DNA from 2 places in the Metabacillus hrfriensis genome. Region 1 is predicted to be linked to the other one. Evidence: riboswitches for the same ligand, from Rfam matches in the RefSeq annotation. Region 1 holds a riboswitch; the other holds the start of a gene.
The links. A riboswitch is a leader RNA that binds a small molecule or an ion and turns the genes downstream of it on or off. The one in region 1 is predicted to bind thiamine pyrophosphate.
Positions count from the first base shown of each region.

Region 2: linked by a shared signal. The riboswitch ahead of thiC (phosphomethylpyrimidine synthase ThiC) and the one ahead of thiT (energy-coupled thiamine transporter ThiT) in region 1 are both predicted to bind thiamine pyrophosphate.

Region 1 covers NZ_CP126116.1:4,060,120-4,068,349, forward strand. The annotation lists rRNA gene QLQ22_RS20260 (16S ribosomal RNA) at 128-1,665, opposite strand; gene QLQ22_RS20265 (ABC transporter ATP-binding protein) at 1,983-2,729, opposite strand; gene QLQ22_RS20270 (ABC transporter substrate-binding protein) at 2,731-3,723, opposite strand; gene QLQ22_RS20275 (ABC transporter permease) at 3,739-4,527, opposite strand; gene QLQ22_RS20280 (MTH1187 family thiamine-binding protein) at 4,502-4,792, opposite strand; TPP riboswitch at 4,894-5,006, opposite strand; TPP riboswitch at 5,149-5,250, shown strand; gene thiT (energy-coupled thiamine transporter ThiT) at 5,357-5,929, shown strand; gene QLQ22_RS20290 (hypothetical protein) at 6,107-6,304, shown strand; gene QLQ22_RS20295 (NAD-dependent epimerase/dehydratase family protein) at 6,322-7,209, opposite strand; gene QLQ22_RS20300 (GNAT family N-acetyltransferase) at 7,206-7,745, opposite strand; gene QLQ22_RS20305 (gluzincin family metallopeptidase) at 7,864-8,230, shown strand, end outside.
Region 2 covers NZ_CP126116.1:4,499,343-4,507,572, forward strand. The annotation lists gene QLQ22_RS22325 (hypothetical protein) at 1-154, shown strand, start outside; gene QLQ22_RS22330 (hypothetical protein) at 262-1,164, opposite strand; gene QLQ22_RS22335 (PAS domain S-box protein) at 1,179-3,023, opposite strand; gene QLQ22_RS22340 (Ger(x)C family spore germination C-terminal domain-containing protein) at 3,217-3,345, opposite strand; TPP riboswitch at 3,479-3,588, shown strand; gene thiC (phosphomethylpyrimidine synthase ThiC) at 3,711-5,420, shown strand; gene QLQ22_RS22350 (FAD-dependent oxidoreductase) at 5,640-6,971, opposite strand; gene QLQ22_RS22355 (ABC transporter permease subunit) at 7,200-8,132, shown strand; gene QLQ22_RS22360 (ABC transporter permease) at 8,129-8,230, shown strand, end outside.

The DNA.
Region 1 (8,230 bases):
TTGTTATCAATTACGTTATCTAGTTTTCAAAGAACAACCGACAAATCGGATGATTTGTCTTCTATCATAGAGAGAATGATCTCTCAAAACTAAACAAAAACCAAAAGCGTCCTCATATCTTCCTTAGAAAGGAGGTGATCCAGCCGCACCTTCCGATACGGCTACCTTGTTACGACTTCACCCCAATCATCTACCCCACCTTAGGCGGCTGGCTCCTTGCGGTTACCCCACCGACTTCGGGTGTTGCAAACTCTCGTGGTGTGACGGGCGGTGTGTACAAGGCCCGGGAACGTATTCACCGCGGCATGCTGATCCGCGATTACTAGCGATTCCAGCTTCATGCAGGCGAGTTGCAGCCTGCAATCCGAACTGAGAATGGTTTTATGGGATTGGCTAAACCTCGCGGTCTCGCAGCCCTTTGTACCATCCATTGTAGCACGTGTGTAGCCCAGGTCATAAGGGGCATGATGATTTGACGTCATCCCCACCTTCCTCCGGTTTGTCACCGGCAGTCACCTTAGAGTGCCCAACTGAATGCTGGCAACTAAGATCAAGGGTTGCGCTCGTTGCGGGACTTAACCCAACATCTCACGACACGAGCTGACGACAACCATGCACCACCTGTCACTTTGTCCCCCGAAGGGGAACCTTCTATCTCTAGAAGTGGCAAAGGATGTCAAGACCTGGTAAGGTTCTTCGCGTTGCTTCGAATTAAACCACATGCTCCACCGCTTGTGCGGGCCCCCGTCAATTCCTTTGAGTTTCAGTCTTGCGACCGTACTCCCCAGGCGGAGTGCTTAATGCGTTAGCTGCAGCACTAAAGGGCGGAAACCCTCTAACACTTAGCACTCATCGTTTACGGCGTGGACTACCAGGGTATCTAATCCTGTTCGCTCCCCACGCTTTCGCGCCTCAGCGTCAGTTACAGACCAGAGAGTCGCCTTCGCCACTGGTGTTCCTCCACATCTCTACGCATTTCACCGCTACACGTGGAATTCCACTCTCCTCTTCTGCACTCAAGTTTCCCAGTTTCCAATGACCCTCCCCGGTTGAGCCGGGGGCTTTCACATCAGACTTAAGAAACCGCCTGCGCGCGCTTTACGCCCAATAATTCCGGACAACGCTTGCCACCTACGTATTACCGCGGCTGCTGGCACGTAGTTAGCCGTGGCTTTCTGGTTAGGTACCGTCAAGGTGCGAGCAGTTACTCTCGCACTTGTTCTTCCCTAACAACAGAGTTTTACGATCCGAAAACCTTCATCACTCACGCGGCGTTGCTCCGTCAGACTTTCGTCCATTGCGGAAGATTCCCTACTGCTGCCTCCCGTAGGAGTCTGGGCCGTGTCTCAGTCCCAGTGTGGCCGATCACCCTCTCAGGTCGGCTACGCATCGTTGCCTTGGTGAGCCATTACCTCACCAACTAGCTAATGCGCCGCGGGCCCATCTGTAAGTGACAGCCGAAACCGTCTTTCCAACTTGAACCATGCGGTTCAAGATACTATCCGGTATTAGCTCCGGTTTCCCGGAGTTATCCCAGTCTTACAGGCAGGTTGCCCACGTGTTACTCACCCGTCCGCCGCTGACCTCCGAAGAGGTCCGCTCGACTTGCATGTATTAGGCACGCCGCCAGCGTTCGTCCTGAGCCAGGATCAAACTCTCCGAAGAAAATTTGTGACTCAATTTGTTGCTGACTTCAAAAATTTAAAACGTTTGGTACGCTTTTGGTTTTGTTTAGTTTTCAAAGATCATTTGCTTCAAGCGAAGCTTTATTAATATAACATTTTGCCGTTTTAAAGTCAAGCGTTAATTTTACTTTTCTTTTTTTTAGGCTGTGTTGCTTTTTCGCGTTTTTCGCGGCAACGAATAATAATATACCACGCTGAAATTCCCTTTGCAATAGCTTTTTTATCATTTTATAAAAAAAGATTTTAATTATCGAAAACGCACTGAATTTGTCTGAAATTCAGTGCGTCATATTCGAATCAGGACTGTTTTAAATGAAGAACATCAAGCAATCTCCTTTTAAGTAAAGCAAATTCCGAACTAGTAATGAGATTTTCTTTCCTTGGCCGTGTAAATTCTACGTTCACTTCTTCTATTAAGCATCCAGGTCTTGGTGAGAGGATGAAGATTCTGTCTGACAGGAAGATAGCTTCATCCATATCATGTGTAATGAATATCACTGTCTGATCTGTTTCCTCGCATATTTGGATAAACCACTTCTGCAGTTCAAGTCTTGTCATCGCATCAAGTTTGCCGAATGGTTCATCTAATAGAAGAAGTTCTTTATTGTTTAGGTATGCTCTTAGGAAATTGGCACGCTGCCGCATTCCGCCTGAGAGCATAAAGGGATAATGCTTTTCAAATCCTGCAAGCCCAAATTTCGGGAAAAGACCGCGAGCTTGAGTGAGCGCCTCATCTCTCCCGGTACCTTGTATTTCTAATGGAAGAATAACATTATCCAAAACCGTTCTCCATGGAAACAATACATCACTTTGGGGCATATAGCCGACAAGACCGGTTTTATTTGTAATATCTTCTCCATTATACTTTACACTGCCTTTAGTCGGCTTATTGATGCCGGCTATAATATCAAGCAATGTGCTTTTTCCGCAGCCGCTTGGTCCAATAATGCTTACAAATTCACCTTTTTTCACATTCAAGTCTGTCGGCATCAGGACATTCTGGTCTTTAGAATAAGATTTGCTGATTTGAGAAAGAGTCAGCATGCTATTTCTTTCCTTCAGGCAGGAATTCATTTGTAAAAGCTTCACTTGGTTCAATGTTCTCTTCAATCAGCTTTCGTTCATACATCCAATCGGCATATCTTTTCCAGACTTTTTCATCTTGAATGCCCCATTGCTTCGCTTTTCCCTGATACTGATCACTTAGCCACACTTGGCTTTCCTTTACTAGCTCAGCATTAATCTCAGGTACATTTTTAATCAGAATATCCGCTGCTTCTTCCGGCTCTTCAATGGCAAATTGATAACCCTTTGATGTAGCCTTCATGAAGGACTGAACCATTTCTTTGTCTTTTGCAATTTTGGATTCGCTGGTTGCAATAACCGGAGTGTAATAGTTTAATGCTGGATCAAGGTCTTTTAAATAGATGTAGTTCAATTCAATTCCCTGACGAGCAGCCTCAACCCCATCCCATCCCTGGAAAATCCATTGAAAGTCTGTATCGCGTCCGATCGACTTGAAAAAGTCTGTTGCTCCAAGCGTGACATAATCAACTTTTTCAAAGTCTGCATTCGATTTATCCATTACAGCTTTAATAACAGCTTCTTCTGTAGGAGAACCCCATCCCCCGTAACGTTTTCCTTCAAAATCCTTTGGAGAAGTGATGTTTTCTTCTTTTAAAGAAGCAAATGCAGAAGTATTCTCCTGTATGATTGCTCCTATTGAAACAATCGGCACACCTGTTGATCTTGCGTGTGTAATATTCTCCTGATGGCTGACAGCAAAATCAACTTCACCAGAGGCAACAATCTGATCCGCACTGACTCCTTCACCAGGTTCAACTATTTCAACATCAAGACCTTCTTCTTTATAGAAGCCATTTTCTTTCGCTGCATAAATGCCTGTATGATTTGTATTTGGAAACCAATCCAGCATAATCTTCACTTTTTTTAATTCCTCATCAGAGGATTTTTCTGCCGATCCGCATCCAGATAAGATGAACACTAAACTAAATAGAATAAATAAGAGTTGTTTCATTTTTTCTCCCCCGTGCTAGTTAGAATGCTTTTGCTGCTTATATTTCCAAGGCATCATGATTCTTGCCAGTATTTCAATAAGTGTAAAAATGATTAAGCTTAAACCTACTATTAAGACGATTGTTGCAAATACTTTATCTGTCAGAAACGATTGGGAGGATCGAGTCAATAGAATTCCGAGTCCTTTGCTTGCACCCAGCCACTCTCCGATAACCGCCCCCATCACACTGTATGTTCCGGCTATTTTCAACCCTGAAAAAAAGAAAGGTGTTGCAGCTGGAAGCTTCAATTTTAAAAACATCTGTCTGCGGCTTGCTCCAAGCGTTCTCATGAGCTTCACCATATCCCTGTCTACTAAACGGAAGCCGTCAGAAAGATTGATGGCGATCGGAAAGAAACAAACGAGCGCCACGACAATTACTTTAGGAAAAATGCCGAATCCAAACCAGATGATAAGCAATGGAGCAAGCGCTATTATTGGAATGGTTTGTGAAAGAACAAGCAGCGGTTCAACTGCTTTTCGAACCCAATCTGACAGGTCTATTAAGATAGCAATCAATACGCCCGCTGTTACAGCGATCAATAAACCAAGTACTGCTTCCGACAGAGTCTGCAGGATATGTCCGCCTATCGTTCCCCTCATTTCAGCAAGCGTGATGAAAATATGAGTCGGACGAGGCAGAATCCAATTTTCCACTTTTGAAACGATGACAGCCAATTCCCACAAAAAGAGGAATGACAGCAGCACTATACCAGGAAGCGCTATTCCTGAAAGTGTTTTAACAGTATTTCTTAAGTTTTTCATCCATTGTGACCCCTTCTTTTGGGCGGTAATGAATTTTCATGTGAGTCATTACCTCGGTTGCACCGGCTGAAATACAGGCATCCTGCGCTTGCTTAACGATATCAATCAATTCATCTAGCTCTCCCTCCATAACCGTCTCCATCGCACCTACCTCATATTTAACTCCTGATCGCTGAACAACCTCGATCGCTTTGTCGACAATTTCATATGTATTCCCTTCTGATGATTTAGGCAGCACCTGAAATGCTAGATTTACACTGGACATTCTTTATCCTCCTTAAAATTTATTAATATATGAGTATCTGACCGAACAACAAAAAAGGCTGCCACTGGGGCAGCCTTAACGCATTCGCAAAGTTATGGAAAAGTAATGCATCTTCCGCATTCCCTCCGCTGGCATTACCCAGATCAGGTTAAAGGGTCGATACAAGAATCAGTATCCTCTCAGCCAAGTTCACTCAGCTCCCCTGCATATATTGAATTCATGGAAACTATAGCAAGATTTTGGATCCTTGTAAAGACAGATAAAAGAGCTTTCCATTCTTTTCTGAAAAAAATCAAGATTTAGTCTTGTCGAATTTTGCAACTTCCTGTATAGTAGTGTCTAAATCATATATTGCATTTGACCACTTGGGGAGCCATTCGGCTGAGAGTGAACGTTATGTTCAGACCCGTTGAACCTGTATAGTTAAAGCTTACGTAGGGATGTGGCGATGGATTCAAGTGATAACCCAACCAAAGCAGTGCGTGGAAACCATCCGACATTCCCCGCATTGCTTTTTATTATGGAAAAAAACTGCCCCGGTCAATGCTGAAAAGGGGAAGAGCTATGCAGACAAATACACGTCTAGTTTTTTTAGTAGAAGCAGCGATTCTATCAGCAATTGCATTTCTGCTTGATTTAGCAACAAGCTTCATTGGCAAAATGCCTCAGGGAGGGTCAATTTCGCTTGCAATGATTCCAGTCCTGATCATGGGTTTTCGCCACGGATTAAAGGGAGGACTGCTGACAGGCTTTTTACTTGGCGTTTTGCAGACGATTATGGGCTACACCACAATTGTGCATCCAGTCCAGGGTTTTCTTGACTATTTTGTTGCATTTACCGTGGTAGGTGCCGGAGGAGTTTTCTATAAACAAGTCCAAAGCTCTCTGAATCCTCTTAACAGAGGACGATTAATTGCTTACGTAGTAGCAGCGGCTTTTCTGGGAAGCTTCCTTAGATTTGCTGCACATACACTTGCCGGCGCTATTTTCTTTGCAGAATTTGCAGGCGATAAGCCCGTTCTGCTGTATTCAGCCGGCTATAACGCTTCCTACATGGTGCCTACATTTATCATTTGCTCAATCGTCTTAGTAATGATGCTCACTGCTTCTAAATCACTTGTCTTAAAAAGAAAATAGATTCTGTCAAAAGCACCGATTTTTTTCGGTGCTTTTTTATCCTATTAAAATTTATATAATTTCTTCCATTCATGTCTATTCCAGCGCCTGACTCTTCGGTCAGAACTTATTTCTTGTCATAAACACTCTATCATCAGCATGTACTAGTAGTAATAGATTTCTTATGGAGGGCAAATGATGAATCTATCCTTCTCATTGATGATGATAACATTTTTATTGTCGATTATTCATTTTCTATATGGTTATTTTGAAGCGATAAGGATCAGCAACGAAGAAGAATTAGTCAACGGCTGGTCTATGATTTTCTCTTTCCCGCTTGGGTTTGTATTCGCATATTTTGCTTCGGTATTTCATCAGCAGGTTTTACCCCACTAAAAAGAAACGCGACAAGGTCACGTTTCTTTTTTCATTACCTCTATTAATTTCTCTAAGTACGGATCCAATTCCTCAAATGAGTATCCAGCACTTTCAGCCTTTGACACATTCAGTGTCCATTCACCTGATAATCCATAAGGTGAAGCATTCTCTTTCGCAATCTCCCTTGTCACAATCGCTTTTTTCCCGACAGCACATCCGATTTTAAGCAAAAGATCATTCAGTGACAGACTTTTTTCAAAAGCGGCATTGTATGCACCCGTTAAGGTTTTTTCTCCAGCCATATACAAGAATCCCGCTGCGTCCTCAGCTGAAGTATAGCTGTAAAAATATCCAGGATCTGCAATTCCAATCGGTTCCTCGTTCTTCACCTTTTTCACATGAAATAAAAAGCGTTCCGTATAATCATCTATTCCGATTACCAGAGCAGGTCTTACAGCGGCAACAGGCACATCCGCATTCTGAAAAAGATAGGCTTCTGCACTGCGTTTCGCTTCCTGATAGCCGCTTATCCCTTTATAGTCTTTGCGCTCTTTAAAAGAAGGCTCATACGACAGAGGATCAAAGTCCTCTTCTGTCTTCCCTCTCCCGAATTCATAGACTGCCATTGTCGAAGTGAAAATATAATGCCTGATTTTGCCGTGTAGCGCTTCATAAGCAGATTTTGCTTCAAGCGGCGAAAAACACGATTGATCATAAACAACGTCCCATTGTTTATGATCAAAGGCTTTAATCATTGATTCTTTGTTTTCACGATCGATAATCAGACGCTCTACGCCATCTCCAAAGTCATCATGAGTTCTTCCTCTTGTTGCAATCGTCACTTTTGCCCCATTTTCAAGCAGCTTATGAACAAGTCTTTTGCCGAAAAATTGCGTTCCGCCCAGTATTAATGCTCGATTCACATTGATCCCTCTTTCCTTTTCAATGCAGCTGCCAGTTTCGACAAATCACGCCATCCAAATGCGGTCTCCTGATGATCTGTCCCATCAATCGTATAGACGTCCTCTGCGATCCTTTCGGGCAAAAAGCGTTCATAGAATCCTTTTGAAGGATTCTCATCCATTACCCACAGCAGCATAGATTGATAGTTTTTCCGAAGCAGTTCATTTGCAGTTGCCTCTACAAGCCTGCGCCCGATGCCTGCTCCCTGCACTTCTTTTAATAGATAGATCGCATATAATTCCCCATCAAATCCATATTCCTTTGTCCGCTCTGGTCCGAAGCCTGCAAACCCTGCTATTTGGCCATCCTGATTTTCTGCCACAAAAACTGTCTCCGGATCAATAGACATCCACATTTTTTCTTTGCTTTCATATGTAAGACTTTCAAGATATTCATCTGCTACAATACCTTTATAGGTTGTTCTCCAGCTGTCCACGTGAACAACTGCGATTTGCTTCGCATCTTCTTTAACAGCTTTTCTTATTCTAAAATTCATTTTCAACACTCCTTGCTGAAAAAATTCGACAAGCGAAAATTAAATCCCTACCTCTAAAAGGAGTTTCTTTTCATAAAACAGAATATGTTCATAGACTAAGGCAAAACGGAGGCTTCAAGTGAAAATACTTCTGCATAGTTTCTTATCAATCCTGTATATCGTTTATTTCACCGGTGTGTTTTACGTTCTGTTTCTCTTTTTGAATATACCTGCAAGCGTAATCGCAGGAAGCGTTATAACGCTTTTGCTGCTTGGCTTGTTTATCTATTCTATATACGAGTTGATCAACCGCAAGGAAAGGAATCTGCTCTTTTTCAAGGGACTGTCAGGATCCATCTTCCTTTCCATCACAACCTTCAGTTTAATTATTACCTTGTTCTTCGTAGTCCTAATGAATGTAATGACGACTCATTTCAACTATCAAAATATCAGTCCCAGGGAGAAATTTGAGTTTCAGGTGAACGCTTTTTTGCCGATTGATCCTT
Region 2 (8,230 bases), 440 kb from region 1:
CCTTATTGCCATTTCCGTTATTCCCTATAAATTGTGGAAGCTCACAGGCAGCCATCATAGTCCTGACGGCATGCTCGTCACGGCAGGTGCTGCCCTTGCCATGATTGTTTTCGTTATCAGTTTTTATTCCCGCAGAGTTAAAAATCATGCATGAGAGGCTGCCGGGAAACATACAAGTCCTCACAACAGTGAAAACCGGATCTAGAATTTGCAGGATTATTTAAGAAATAAAAAAACTTCAGCGGAAACGCTGAGGTTTTTTTATAGTTCTTCTATCCGGTTAAACTCCCGCAAGAGTCTCAGCTTTTCAAGCGTAATCCAGCCCTTCCATTCTTCTTTAGCAAGAAGCCAAATATCTTCATATTGCCCCCAAGACCAGGCTGGTGCAAAGCTGCCGTCATCGGTTTGCTGTTCAATGATGAAATCAAGATTCTGTTCCACGCTTTCAGCGAATAATGGATAATACCTGGAGCTTGGTGACTGAATCACACCCGTCGGCTGGAGTCCGTATCCTATCCAGTCTTCTGGATTTCTGATGATGCATTTGCTAACAAATTCATCCAGATGAACGGTCATTTCACGGCGGGATACGTGCGGCGCTTTTTCAGCAAGTCTAAGATAGCAAAGCAATTCATGAAATTCATATTCCTGAAGGCCCTGAAGATGGCTGATTGCATGATCAGTCAATTCAGAAAGCATGCTTTCTGGTATCAATTTTTTATATTCATAAAAATAACCCAGTACTTCAGCATTTGGATTTCCCCAATCTGCCCCAGCCTTTTGGTAATTCCACCAGGGTGCCCTCGGTGCAGATTCTACCTCAGGGGGCACTTTTTCCCAACCATGAAGTTCTGGTTGATAGCTCTGAATGAAATAAGCAATAGTGTTGTTAAGAATTTCGTCTTCTTCATCCGCGTTCACTCTGGATAAATACTGCATGCCGACCGTTGAGGCAAGTGCTGATGAATCTGAACATCTGAAATCCGGCTCAAGTCCATTCCCGAAGCCGCCATCTTGATTCTGATATGTTTTAAGCTCCATTAGCACATCTTCTTTAGAGCCATTCTCAAATTCAAAAAGATATAAAGCGCGGTCAACCTTTCGCGCTTTTTCAAGCATAAATTTCCGCGCTTTAAGAAATTGCCCCTTTGTAAACTGCTTCATAACCTTAAGCCCCCCTACTTTTTCAGTCTGATGATTACCTTTGTGCCTTTGCCAAGTTCGCTTTCCATTTTGAATTCCCCATTATGCTCGGTAATGATTTTGTTGCTGATTGTAAGACCCAGTCCAATGCCTTTTTCTTTTGTTGTAAAAAAAGGCGTTCCGAGTTTTTCCAGACGCTTTTCATCAATACCTGTCCCATTATCCTCAAACGTCAGCTGATAAAATAAATCATCCTTGTTTTCTCCTCTTATTTTAAGGCTGCCTCCGTCCGGCATAGCTTCTATGGCATTTTTCATAACATTGATGAATACTTGTTTCATTTGATTTTTTTCACATTCTATTTTTGCGGCATCTGAATCAAATTTAAGATCGATAGCCACATTTCTGAGGGAAGCCTCTGGATTTAATAAAATCATCGTGTCTTTAAGAAGTTCTACAACATTAGTGCATTCTTTCAGATGAATAGCCTGGGGCCTTGCCAGTGCCATAAATTCATTGACGATCTGCTCAATTCGGCTTAATTCATCCATGATGACATTCTGATATTTTATCTCATTCTGGTCCCTGTCTTTTTCAGTCAGCAGCTTAAAGAATCCCTTAATGGATGTAAGCGGATTCCTGATTTCATGGGCAACACCAGCTGCAAGCTCCCCTAGTACGGTAAGCTTCTCATAGTTGCGGATATATTCTTCGACTTTTCTTTTTTCAGTAATATCCCTTGATATGAACACAATGCTTTCTGGGTCCCCATGCTGATTGAAAACAGCCATTCCTTTTCCCTCAAACAAGACAGCCTGTCCTGTATGACTGATCTTGTGATAAGGGATGGTGACAGGTCCTTTTGTGGTTAAAAGGGTGTGTATAATCCCTTCTGCTTTAGCATGATCATCAACAAGTATATATTTAAAGACATTTTGCCCGATCATACGCTCAGGCTCATATCCCAGGACTTTTTTATAAGAGGGCGATGCGTATATATAATTTCCTTTAAGATCGACTACACATATTAAGTCGTTGCTGTGTTCTAAAATGATCCGGTACTTGCTTTCGCTTTTTCTCAATTTTTCTTCTGTTTGCTTCCGCTGTGTAATGTTTCTTGAAATGACGATCGCATGCTTTAAGGATTCATTTTCAGTGACGGGAATTCCATGCGACTCAAGCCATATATAAGTATGATCCTTGCATAAATATCGATACTCAACCGTCATCTGTCTATTTTCCTTGAGCATTTTATAAAATTGGCCGGCAATCAGCTCCCTGTCCTCCGGATGAACGAATTGAAAAGGAGTGTATCCGACTGCTTCTGATATATCATACCCAAGTACTTCTTTATAAGACGGAGATACATAGGTGAAAAGTCCGTTTGCATCTAGAAGCCCAACGATATCACGCATATTTTCAGTAATCAGACGGAACTTTTTTATCGTTTCCTCGTGTTCTTGTTCAAGTTTTTTCTTAATTGTGACATCTCTTATAATCACCTGGGTGGATTGCCTGTCCCCCCATATGTTTGGCAGTGATGTTACTTCCATGGTTAAGGGCAATCCTCGTCTGGTATACCAGATCTGTTCCATTGAAGACGGTGTGAAACCATTTTTTGTATCGGTGATCCGCTGCTCAATTATCTCTCTATGCTGAGGATCAATTGAATTCCAGATGGATTTTCCAATGAGATCCTCCTTGCACTTTAACTCTAACAGATTCATGGCAGAAGGATTTATATATGTCCACTTTCGGTTTTCGTGAATTAAAAATGCGGTTGGAGAGTTCTCAAGCTGATTAAGATAGACTTCCATTAAGCCATCGAGTCTTTCCTGAGAAAGAAATTTCTCTTCATGAGCCTGTTCTTGCTTCTTCATCGCGGTCCATCTCCTCCAAATACATACATATCCTTAATATATCAAAAATTCAATTAATAAGGTACTGCCCTAGTAGCGAATAAATAAAAAGCCCGTATTTTATGATCAATACGGGATGTGTTTCTAATGAATTTTGACTCTTCCACGGCATTGTTGATTTTCACTCACTTTTAATGAAGCTTCGTATTAGCCATTAATTAATAATCCCATGGTGGACTATTTCCACACTTACTTTAGGTTCAATCAGGATGTTTGGATAATCCTCCTCCCATTTTACCTTTTTCCAGATAGCGGGATGATAGGCAATGAGCTCTCTCCCAATACCAACGGACTGAAATCAGGTACAATGAACCACATGATTGTTTCTCAAGCATACTCAAAATTTATAATTGTGAAAATTATCACTTGCAAGATTGCCGATTTACCTGCTATATTGCTAACAAATGAATATTTTTTCATTCTGCTGGGGGAGTCCATGATGCTGGACTGAGAGAAGAACGCAATTCTTTGACCCTTTGAACCTGATCTGGATGATGCCAGCGTAGGGAAGCGGTGTGGCGTAGGCCGTTTTTTTTGGCTTTTTACACATACTGTTCCAAGGGTTCTGTTCATTAACAGAACCCTTTTTCTATTTCTTTCGCGGGTGCAGATCAAAACTCTATTAAACGATATAAGGAGGAGTTAAGATTGGATTTCGCATTCACTAAACAGTTTGATGGCAGCAAAAAGATGTATAAAACAGGATCAAGAGAGGACATTCGTGTTCCATTTCGGAAAATTGAGCTTGCACAGGATAATGAACCAGTGCTTGTTTATGATACGAGTGGTCCTTATACGGATCAAGCCGCTGCCATTGATATTAAAAAGGGGTTACCTGAAGTCAGAAGAAGCTGGATTTTTGAACGGGATGATGTGGAAGAATATTCAGGTCGCAGAGTCAAGCCTGAGGATAACGGCCGACAAGGGGATATGACTTCAAATGAAAACGTCTTTACTGGCGATAGAAAAGTACTGCGGGCAAAAAAGAATGCCAATGTCACTCAGCTTCATTACGCCAGAAAAGGAATCATTACACCTGAGATGGAGTTTATAGCCATTCGTGAAAACATGGACCCTGAGTTCATTAGAAGTGAAGTTGCAAGCGGCAGAGCCATTATACCTGCAAACATCAATCATAGAGAAAGTGAACCTATGATCATAGGCAAACATTTTCATGTCAAAATTAATGCAAATATAGGCAACTCTGCAGTAACCTCATCCATTGAAGAAGAAGTTGAAAAAATGACATGGGCAATCAAATGGGGTGCTGACAACATCATGGATTTATCGACAGGCAAAGATATTCACACCACCCGGGAGTGGATTATCAGAAATTCACCAGTACCGGTTGGAACAGTGCCCATCTACCAGGCGCTTGAAAAAGTAAAAGGCATTGCTGAGGATTTAACCTGGGAAGTGTACAGAGATACCTTAATTGAACAGGCGGAACAAGGGGTCGATTACTTTACAATCCATGCAGGTGTTTTGCTGAGGTATATCCCTCTTACAATTAAAAGAACAACCGGGATTGTATCAAGAGGAGGATCCATTCTTGCAGGATGGTGCTTAGCCCACCACGAAGAAAACTTTCTCTATACCCATTTTGAGGAGATTTGCGAGATTTTAAAACGTTATGATATTTCCATTTCATTAGGCGATGGCCTGCGTCCCGGATCGATTGCAGATGCAAATGATGAAGCACAATTTGCAGAACTTGAAACCCTGGGTGAGCTCACGAAAATCGCATGGAAGCATGACGTACAGGTGATGATTGAAGGTCCTGGCCATGTTCCAATGCACATGATTCGCGAAAATGTAGAAAAGCAGCAGGAAATTTGCCATGAGGCACCTTTTTATACACTTGGACCATTAACGACAGATATCGCACCAGGCTATGATCATATCACTTCAGCTATAGGTGCAGCGATGATTGGCTGGTTCGGTACCGCGATGCTTTGCTATGTAACGCCGAAAGAGCATTTGGGATTGCCTAATAAAGATGATGTTCGCGAAGGAGTCATTGCCTATAAAATTGCTGCACACGCCGCTGACCTAGCCAAAGGACATCCTAATGCACAGTATAGAGACGATGCCCTGTCTAAAGCGAGATTTGAATTCCGCTGGGAAGATCAATTTAATCTTTCCCTTGATCCTGACCGTGCAAAGGAATATCATGATGAAACGTTACCTGCCGAAGGAGCTAAAACCGCTCATTTCTGCTCGATGTGCGGGCCAAAATTCTGCTCGATGAGAATTTCCCACGATTTAAGAAATACTGTTAAAGAACAGGAAATTGAAGAAGGACTGAAGCAAAAGTCAAAAGAATTTGTTGAAAACGGTTCAGCTATCTATCAGTAGACCATTTAGGCTGTGAACGTTCTGCCGGTTCATTGAATCATTTTAGGGGCGAACCTTGTATTACTTTCCAAACCGGTCCATTTACTGTCCGAAATGTCCGTAATACTGGCGAAAAACAGGAAAATACTTTCTTATTTGAATGAAATACTTTCTTTTTTACAAAAATCTCCTAAACCATAAAAAAACAGCGGAATGCATGCATTCCGCTGTTTTCATCTATTACTGTATCGCCTGCAAACCAGCCTGGTTCAAGAAGTTCCAAGGCTTGTTGTAATGAGGCTGGAAGAAGAAGTCGACAAAGCCAAGCTCATCAATCGTCATGCGATTTTGGATGCAGACTGATAGAGTATTAATTGATTGAGTCAAATCCGCTTTTGACATCACTTGTGCACCGACAATTCTTCTTGTCTCTTCTTCATAAACGACCTTTAAAGTGACAGGTTCATAGGATGGCATAAACTCAGGGCGATCGTTTTCTAAGATTGTGATACTTTTCACATTCATATCCATAAAAGAAGCAGCTGTTTCTGTCATGCCTGTTGAAGCGATGTTATTTTCATAAATTTTAATGCCTGATGTACCTTGAGTACCCATATATTTAATCGTTTTGTTCACTAAGTTTTTAGCGACTAATGTTCCCATCCGGACGGCATTAGTAGCTAATGGAATATAAGCATGCTTCCCGGTTGGATTATAGAGAATCGCGCAGCTGTCGCCTGCTGCAAAAATATCTTCATTGCTTGTTTGCATATACTCATTTACGATTATAGCGCCATTATCAAGCATATCAACTTGCCCTTGAAGCAAACCTGTATTCGGCTTAAATCCTATGCAAAGAACAACTAGATCTGTCTCGTACGCGCCTTTGGTTGTCACTACTTTTGAAACATTGCCGTTTTCGCCTTCGAATTTGCTGACTGTTTCACCCAGAGCAAGAGTAATGCCGCGATTTTCAAATTCATCTTCAATGACTTCTGTATATTCCGGATCTAGATATTTACTTAAAATGCGGTCTGAACTGTCTATTAAAGTAACATCTTTTCCGTATGATTCAAACGCTTCTACAAGCTCAATCCCAATATAGCCTGCCCCGACTACTGTGATTTTCTGGGCCTCCTTCGCTTTTTCGATAATATTATTAGCGTGGTTAAAGTTTTTAGAAAGCACGATATTATTTAATTGAATTCCCTCAAGCGGAGGCACGATCGGCCATGAACCTGTTGTCATCACTAATTTATCATACGTATCTTCGAACGTTTCCCCTGTTTCAAGGTTTTCAGCTGTGAGTGTTTTCGCTTCTGAATCAATAGAAGTTACGGCATGCTTCATTTTCATCGCAACTCCCATGTTCTCAAGTTCTTGAGGTGAAGAGTAAAATAAGCCCTGTGCGTCCTGAACAACTCCTCCTACATATAATGCGATGCCGCAAGATAAGAAAGAGACATTATCATTTTTTTCATAAACGGTAATTGCTGCATCCGGATAAAGCTTCGTCATATTTGAAACTGCTGCTGTTCCAGCATGTGTACATCCAATCACTGCGATTTTCATAAGTGCAGTTCCTCCCTTTAAAATTGTTTGTGAATGTTTTCACATTATATTGTGAAGTAATTCACATACATTGCTTAATTCATATTATATTCCCTTATTTTTAAAAACGCAAGAAATATTGTGAAGTTTTTCACATAAAGTTTTTTTCCCTATTTATACCTATCCATCGTCCTATAGTCATGGTAAAATTTTTACAATACTCTGAAAAGTGAACGCGGGGTTTTTTAAATGAAATCAACAATTGAAATCTCCAGGCATATCCTTCTTTTTCTCTTAATCGTTCTATCTCTCATTCTAGTCGTTCTATTCCCAAGAGATGTTGAAATAAGTGCTGAGGGCAGAGCACAGACTGTCATATTTGACTATCAATTTTCATGGTCTGCCTATCAAGAAAACATAACATCCTTTTTCAGCGGTCTTTATCAGGAAAAAAGCTTTGGACTGACCAAATATGAACGTCCTGTGGAAGAAGAAATGAAACTGTATTTTTCAAGAAGCATGAAAATCATTGTGACTGCTCTCATCCTTGGTTTGTTTTTCGGAATTCTGAAAGGAGTTTATGATGCAGCGCACCCGAGTTCGCTCGGAATGATTTTCGGAAAAGGATTTACATGGGTGCTGCAGGCCATCCCTGATTTCTTTCTGTTTCTCTGTTTACAATGGGTGCTCATCATCTATTTCAGGGAATATGCCGATATTTTTGGACACGAGAAATGGTACAGTTTTTTATTTCCAGCTTTATTGGTATCCATTTACCCTGCCCTGTACATAAGCCGCATTACGGCTGCAACCTTTCAGGAACAGGAAGGCAAGCAATATATTACGGTTGCCCATTCAAAAGGGCTGCCGCAGGCTGTTATCACATTTAAGCATATTCTTAAAAACAGCGCAGTCCAAATCCTGAATCATACAAGTTCAATGATGATCTATCTTCTTTCTAATCTGTTGCTTGTAGAATATCTGCTCGATTACAAGGGGGCTGCATACCGTCTATACGAAGCGTTTAATGTAACTCCTGTCTTAAGTGTTGGTTTGAACACAGCAATAGAGCAAAATGTCATCATCGTATTCGGCACTTGTTTCATGATTCTGGTTCTTATTGTTCAAATCACGAGCGGACTTATTAAAAGAATGATAGATCCAAGGGAGCGAGGGGCATGAGAAATAAAACCCTGTTATTCGGAAGCGTTATGCTTGCTGCTATTCTATTGATTTCTCTGATAGGCCCTCTTTTCCCCTTAGTACAAGCAGGGATAGAA